DNA from 3 places in the Lactobacillus sp. UBA5813 genome. Region 1 is predicted to be linked to each of the others. Evidence: predicted binding sites of a transcription regulator. Region 1 holds the regulator's gene; each other region holds the start of a gene.
What was found. Region 1 encodes LexA, which represses DNA repair genes until DNA is damaged. Its sites were predicted from a motif close to CNAACANNTGTTNG; they were not measured.
Positions count from the first base shown of each region.

Region 2: recA (recombinase RecA) is a predicted target of LexA. The motif match lies at 904-917, and genes of this name have one in related genera.
Region 3: xerS (tyrosine recombinase XerS) is a predicted target of LexA. The motif match lies at 734-747, and genes of this name have one in related genera.

Region 1 is NZ_DICZ01000015.1:52,802-55,082, reverse strand. It holds gene B2008_RS02955 (SGNH/GDSL hydrolase family protein) at 1-668, shown strand, start outside; gene lexA (transcriptional repressor LexA) at 707-1,330, opposite strand; gene B2008_RS02945 (DUF896 domain-containing protein) at 1,476-1,724, shown strand; gene B2008_RS02940 (YneF family protein) at 1,794-2,015, shown strand; gene B2008_RS02935 (ABC transporter ATP-binding protein) at 2,097-2,281, shown strand, end outside.
Region 2 is NZ_DICZ01000044.1:94,972-97,252, reverse strand. It holds gene recA (recombinase RecA) at 1-834, opposite strand, end outside; gene pgsA (CDP-diacylglycerol--glycerol-3-phosphate 3-phosphatidyltransferase) at 1,027-1,605, opposite strand; gene B2008_RS07900 (helix-turn-helix domain-containing protein) at 1,639-2,281, opposite strand, start outside.
Region 3 is NZ_DICZ01000027.1:16,163-18,443, reverse strand. It holds partial or broken gene B2008_RS08340 (SLAP domain-containing protein) at 296-535, opposite strand; gene xerS (tyrosine recombinase XerS) at 791-1,885, shown strand.

The DNA.
Region 1 (2,281 bases):
TGCCTGGCAACAGCCGCAAATACAGCGTTAACAATGTGAAGGCCATTAAAGGACCTCTTTTTGATAAACAAGTTCTGTTTCTGGGTTCATCTGTGACGTTAGGCTATGGAGCATTAGGAGAATCATTTGTTGATTATCTTTGGAAAAGGGATGGGATTCAGGCAGTGAAAGATGCCGAAAATGGTACGACTTTATGCGGCAATACAGATCCTAACAGCAGCGATTATGATCCAGATTCATATATTAATCGCTTCTACGCCAACTTCTTAGTGGCTGATAGACCAGACGCGTTCGTTTTGCAATTGTCGACCAATGATGCGACAAAGGATAAGCCTTTAGGACAAATTGTCGAGAATGAGAATTTTGATACTAAGACTATTACTGGCGCACTAGAATTTATCATTGCTAATGCACAGAAAAAATGGCATTGTCCGGTACTGCTTTATACCAATCCTCCCTTTGATAATCCGCTTTATCAAAAAATGGTTGATCGTGCTTTAACTCTGCAGAAGAAATATCATTTTGAACTGTTAGATTTGTATCATGATCCTGCTTTTCAAAAACAAGATGTGCTTTATAAGGCTGATCCGATTCACCCTACGCGGGCAGGTTATCAACTAAAATGGCTGCCAAAATTTGAAGAAAAACTTACCAAAATGTTGGCATAAAAAAGACTAGGAACTAACTTCCTAGTCTCTTGCTTTATTTAATCAATATTACTACGGTAAAGGCCAACAACCTTGCCTAAAATGCTGACCTTAGATAAGATAATCGGTGCCATTGTATCATTTTCCGGTTGCAAACGGTAATGGCCGTTTTCTTTGTAAAAGCGCTTAACCGTTGCTTCGTTATCTTCTGTCATGGCGACTACAATTTCACCATTAGAAGCAGAAGATTGCTTTCTGACAATTACATTATCACCATTTAAAATTCCCGCGTTGATCATACTCTCACCATGAACCTTAAGCATGAACAGATCGCCGGCATCTGCCTTTAAATCAGGTGGAAGTGGGAAATAATCATCAATATCTTCAACTGCTAAAATTGGCTGCCCTGCAGTAACAACACCGACAACCGGTATTTCTTTAGGCTTAATGCCTAGTTTTTCGCGTCCTTTTTTCGTAATTTCGATTGCACGGGGCTTAGTTGCATCTTTAATTAAAAGTCCTTTGCGTTCAAGCCGTGATAAATGGCCGTGAACCGTTGAAGTTGAAGATAAATTAACTGCTGAGCAGATTTCACGAACAGTTGGCGGAAAACCGCGATCCTCAACGGTATCGTAGATGTATTGCAAAATTTCGAGTTGTTTTGATTCGTGGTTGTTAGTCATAATGTAACCCCATTTGTGTCTAATATTCTTTAAGTATTAGTTTAGCAAAAAACAAAACGATATACAAACGAACGTTCTTAAATTTATTACTTTTTTTATCTACACAAATACTGTAAACTATCGTTATATATAGAGGTGTTAAATCATGGACAAAGATGAAATTAAAAAGGTAACAGACCGAATCAACGAGCTTTATCACAAGAAAGAAAATGAAGGTCTGACACCTGAAGAAGAAGCTGAAAGAAAAGAACTTCACAAAAAGTTTTTAGCCAATTTTAGAGCTGGTTTCAAACAACAATTGGAAGATACGGTTATTATAGATAAAGATGGTAATGAAGTAACTTCTGAACGTGCAAAACGTGCCCAAAGAAAAAAGGGCTTGAGAAAAGATTAAATTAGGCTTTAAAAAAGTTTTATTTTTTTGTAAGATATATTCTGTTAGTTAATGGAGGATTTTTAAATTATGAATTTAGGTTTAGCAATTGTTTTAATTATTGTTGCTCTTGGTATCGGATTAATTGGTGGCTTTTACGGTGCTAGAGCTTATATGAAGAAGTATTTCCAAGATAATCCTCCAATCAATGAAGATATGATCGTTGCAATGATGTCACAAATGGGACAAAAGCCTTCTGCTAAAAAGGTTAAACAAGTGATGAATATGATGAAGCATCAACAACGTAAATAATATATATCTTTATCGAAGAAGTTTGCAAAAGACGAAGGATTACCTTTGTCTTTTTCTTTTTGTTTAAGAAGGGGTGAAATAATGGGAGTTTTTAAGAAATTGGGCTGGTTCTTCAAAAAGGAGAAGAAACGATACATTTTAGGAATCATTTTTCTAGCCTTGACTTCTTTTGCCAACTTGGTTCCGCCAAGAGTTTTAGGTTTGATGGCCGATCAGCTGGATAAAGGTCATATTACTTGGAAACAATATGGCGTCCTGGTTTTAGC
Region 2 (2,281 bases), on a different contig from region 1:
TGCCATATCCAAAAGTTCACCACTTTGTGAGATGCCTTTGCCATACATCATATCTACTTCGGCAACCTTAAATGGTGGGGCAACTTTGTTCTTAACAACCTTAATCTTAACGCGGTTACCTAAAACATCACCAGACTGCTTAATTTGTTCAGCTCTTCTTACTTCAAGTCTAATCGTTGAGTAGAACTTCAAAGCACGACCACCTGGCGTAGTTTCAGGGTTACCAAACATGACACCGACCTTTTCGCGAATCTGGTTAATGAAGATTGCAATGGTTTTTGTCCTAGAAATTGTTCCTGAAAGCTTTCTAAGAGCCTGGCTCATAAGACGAGCCTGCAAACCAACATGGGCATCACCCATTTCACCTTCAATTTCTGCTCGTGGAACCAAGGCAGCAACTGAATCGACAACTACAATGTCGATAGCACCACTGGAAATTAAAGTATCAGCGATCTGCAGACCTTCTTCACCAGTATTTGGTTGTGACAAAATCAAAGAATCAATATCAACGCCTAAAGCTTCCGCATAAGCTGGATCCATAGCGTTTTCGGAATCGATATAAGCAGCCGTACCACCGCGCTTTTGTACTTCAGCTACGGCATGCAAAGCAACCGTCGTCTTACCTGAAGATTCAGGACCATATACTTCAATAATTCTCCCACGTGGATAGCCACCAACACCAAGGGCTGCATCCAATGCAATTGAACCGGTTGGGACAGTTGAAATTTGCGTATCGGCTTTTTCACCCATCCGCATAACAGCGCCCTTACCAAAGTTCTTTTCAATCTTTTTGAGGGCCGCATCTAAGGCAGCCTTTTTTTCATCTTTGGCCAAACTATTTACCTCCTATGGAAATTACATATTAATTATACTTTGACTCTTTAGCAGATTGCAAGGAAAAAGCGAACGAGCGTTCAAGCATTTTATCCTCTATATTATAAATACGAAAAAAATTGCTATTTTACTGTAGAAAATAAAAAAGATTGGATAAATCCAATCTTTTTTATGATTTATTTGATTATCAAACTACATTGAGCCCTTGAATACGCCCCATGATGAATGAAAATAATCGTAACCGGAGTAAACGGCAAAGATTAAAGCGATGTAAAGCAAAACAGTTCCGATATAGAATGGATCACCTAAAAGCAAGAAAATAATTGAAAGCATTTGTGCTGTGGTCTTGATCTTGCCTGGCATTTTAGCAGCGATAACTTCACCATCATTTTCAACAACGATTAAACGTAAACCAGTTACTGCAAGTTCACGACAAACAATAATTGCAACTACCCATGCTGGAGCTAAATTAAGTGAAACCAAGAAAATGAAGGCAGTCATTGTCAACATCTTATCAGCAAGTGGGTCAGCAAACTTACCGAAGTTGGTAACCAAATTGCGTGAACGAGCAATATGACCATCAAGCCAGTCAGTAGCAGAAGCTACTGCAAATACTACAACAGCAATCACTTGAAGCCAAGAAATTACTGTTCCGTGTGCTACACCGACTGTAGCAGTATAGCCGCCTGTTGCTCCTCTAAAAATAATAAGCAACATAAATACTGGAATCATAAAGATTCTAAACATTGTTAATTTATTAGGTAAATTCATTTTTATCTCCTCTAAAATACCACTCTAATCAAACTAACGGTTACCAGCGTCATTGCCTTTATCGTTATTGTTTTGACTGCTTTGTTGGCCTTGACCGCTTTTACCTTGATTGTTTTGACTGCTTTGTTGGCCTTGACCGCTTTTACCTTGGTTGTTTTGGTCATTTTTAGTCTGGTTGCTCCGCGTAGTTGAAGATTGCGTTTGACTTGATTGAGTCTGACTCTGATGACTGCTGCTTTGTTGCTTGTTGTATGAGTTAGTAGTTGAACTGCTCTGTGTACTGCTTTGCGTGCTTGAGCTAGAAGAACTGATTTGTGAACTTGCTTTACCAATCAACAAGGTAATTGTTCTAGATTGACCAGTGGTAGTATATGGAACTTTTTTACCGGCAATCTTAATTGAAGTATCAGTATCATTACTCAAAGTAATAGCAACAGTTTTGGCACCGCTTGACAAGTTCAAGCTATCTTTGCTGTTTGCAGCAATGGCCTTACGTTGCACTGTAGCCCCATTAACAGTAACTGTAGCAGTTACGGCTTGAGAACCAGCTTTAATAGTCAACTTGCGGTTATTCTTAAGCCCGGTAACACGATATTTGTTGTTGCCCAAAGAAGTTACCTTAACATTGCTCTTCCTAACAGCCGAAGATGAGCTTGACTTAGAAGAAGTTTGTGAA
Region 3 (2,281 bases), on a different contig from region 1:
TTAAAAATAAACTGGTATTTCAGCATTTAAGAATAATTTCAATATCAGTGATGTATTTTAAAGTACAAATAGCTCATTATTGCCTTAGCAATAGTGAGCTATTTTTTATAATGTTTTATTTATATAGAGGGAGAAAAAGTAGGATTTATTTAACAATAGCTTTTGTAGTATCTTTATCAAAGAAGTGAGCCTTGTTAACATCAAAGCCCATCTTAACCTTGTCACCTAAGTTAACATAATTCGTACCTTTAATAGTTACTGGCGTAAATGGATTTTCAACAGTATATTTTGTTCCTTGAAGAATAACTGGCTTGCCATAGTACTTAATGCTTGATCCAGCCTTCAATTTTTTATAATTAGTAAGTTGTTTGCCATTACGGTTATAAACCGGAATAGAAACAGTAGAGCAATCGTATGCAACGTGATTGATTAACTTTACTTTTCCTTGTTGTGACGTTGTAGCCTTAACCTTTGTTTCGGTGGCAGATTGAAAGCCATTAACATTAGCAATTACTGGTGTAACGGCTAAAGCCAAAGCTACAGAACAAACTGTAATTTTTTCAACTTCATTGCTTTTTACCTCTATATAAAAATAAATTCATCATCATTATATCATCTTAAATGTAAACCGCTTTCTTATGTGTTTGCTTTTTTTCTAACTTTCTTTTTTAAAAGAAAGTTAAGGTTATTTTGATTTAGTAACAACTTTTATGTGCCATCATCGCTTTACAATCGACCATATGTTCGTTATAATATCATATGTATCATACAAATTCGGAGACGAAAAGAAATGGATTCAAAACAATACGCTCGTTTGATAGACAAGGAATTACAGGACTTACCTACTTATGTTTTTTACTATACCCAGCAGCCTAACCTAGCTGTTACTACTGTCTATCAATATTTGACTGAATTCAGAAGGTTTTTTGACTGGTTAAGGGAAACGCCAGCAGACATTGAACATCCTGATCAAGGTACAATCAGCAATGCAAAAAGCAACAAGGATATTGAACTTTCTACACTCGGGCACTTGCAAGCCGCTCAAATTCAAATGTTTTTAAAGGAGCTCAGTTTCAGACAAAATAAGCAGTCTACTCGTGATAGTAAAAAGACGATCAATCGAACAATTAATGCTCTTCGTTCCCTCTTCCATTACCTCACTGTTACAGCTGACTTAAATAATGGTGAGCCCTATTTTTACAGAAACGTTATGCTTAAAGTTCCTTTGGTCAAAGGATCTAAAGAATCTATCTCTTACCGGAATGCAAAATTTTCACCGATGCTTTATATGGGTGAAAAAAAGCATGAATGGCTTGACTTCATTTCCAATCAATATGAACACACCTTGAGCAGCAGAGCACGCTCTTCTTTCCTATTTAACAAAGAAAGAGATTTGGCCGTTATTGCCATGCTGCTTGGTTCAGGAATTCGTGTTTCAGAATTGGCCCGTTTAAATTTGAAAGACCTGAATTTACGAGATCGCAGTATTCTTGTTATTCGAAAAGGCAATAAAAAAGATGCACCGCTAATTGCTGATTGGGCAATGCCATACATCAAATCCTATCTGGATATTCGAGAAAAAAGATATCAACCTGCTAAAAATGAACAGGCATTATTCCTTACCAAATATGCTGGACAGGCTAAAAGAATTGCAACCAACACCGTTGAACGTTTCGTTGGCAAATATTCTGAAGCTTTTCCTGATGGCAACAGAACAACTCCTCACAAACTGCGGCACTCTCTTGGAACTGAACTATATGATGAAAGCAAAGATGTCATGGTTGTCGCTTCACAGCTTGGACATACAGGAATTTCTGCAACCGACCAATACATTCAGCAATCACAAGTCGATAAGCAAAGAAAAGAATTAAACAAAACGGATTAATGATAATAAACTCTCTTTTAACTATGCAAATAATATCTTTTGTATGTTACAATAGGGATTGAAATAAATTGTCAATTGCTCCTCTTCTAGACGGTAAATCCGCCAGAAATCTGCTTGGTTACAATTCTCATTAATTAATCGATCGTAATATTCAGTCATTTTTTATTAATAGGCTTTCTGAGATTGTACGGTATATCCGTCGGATCAGGTGCGACCTTAATAAAAAATATCCAATTATTATTTATTTATGGATTTCTTTTATCTGCTAGTTTAGCTGGTGGGAACTGCAATTCGAAAATAATTAATAGTTCAAATGATTATCTGCAATCGATTGGTTAAATTCTTCTCAAAAATAGTTTTGCCATTGCATAAGGATTCAGAGTATCAACCGCTTTG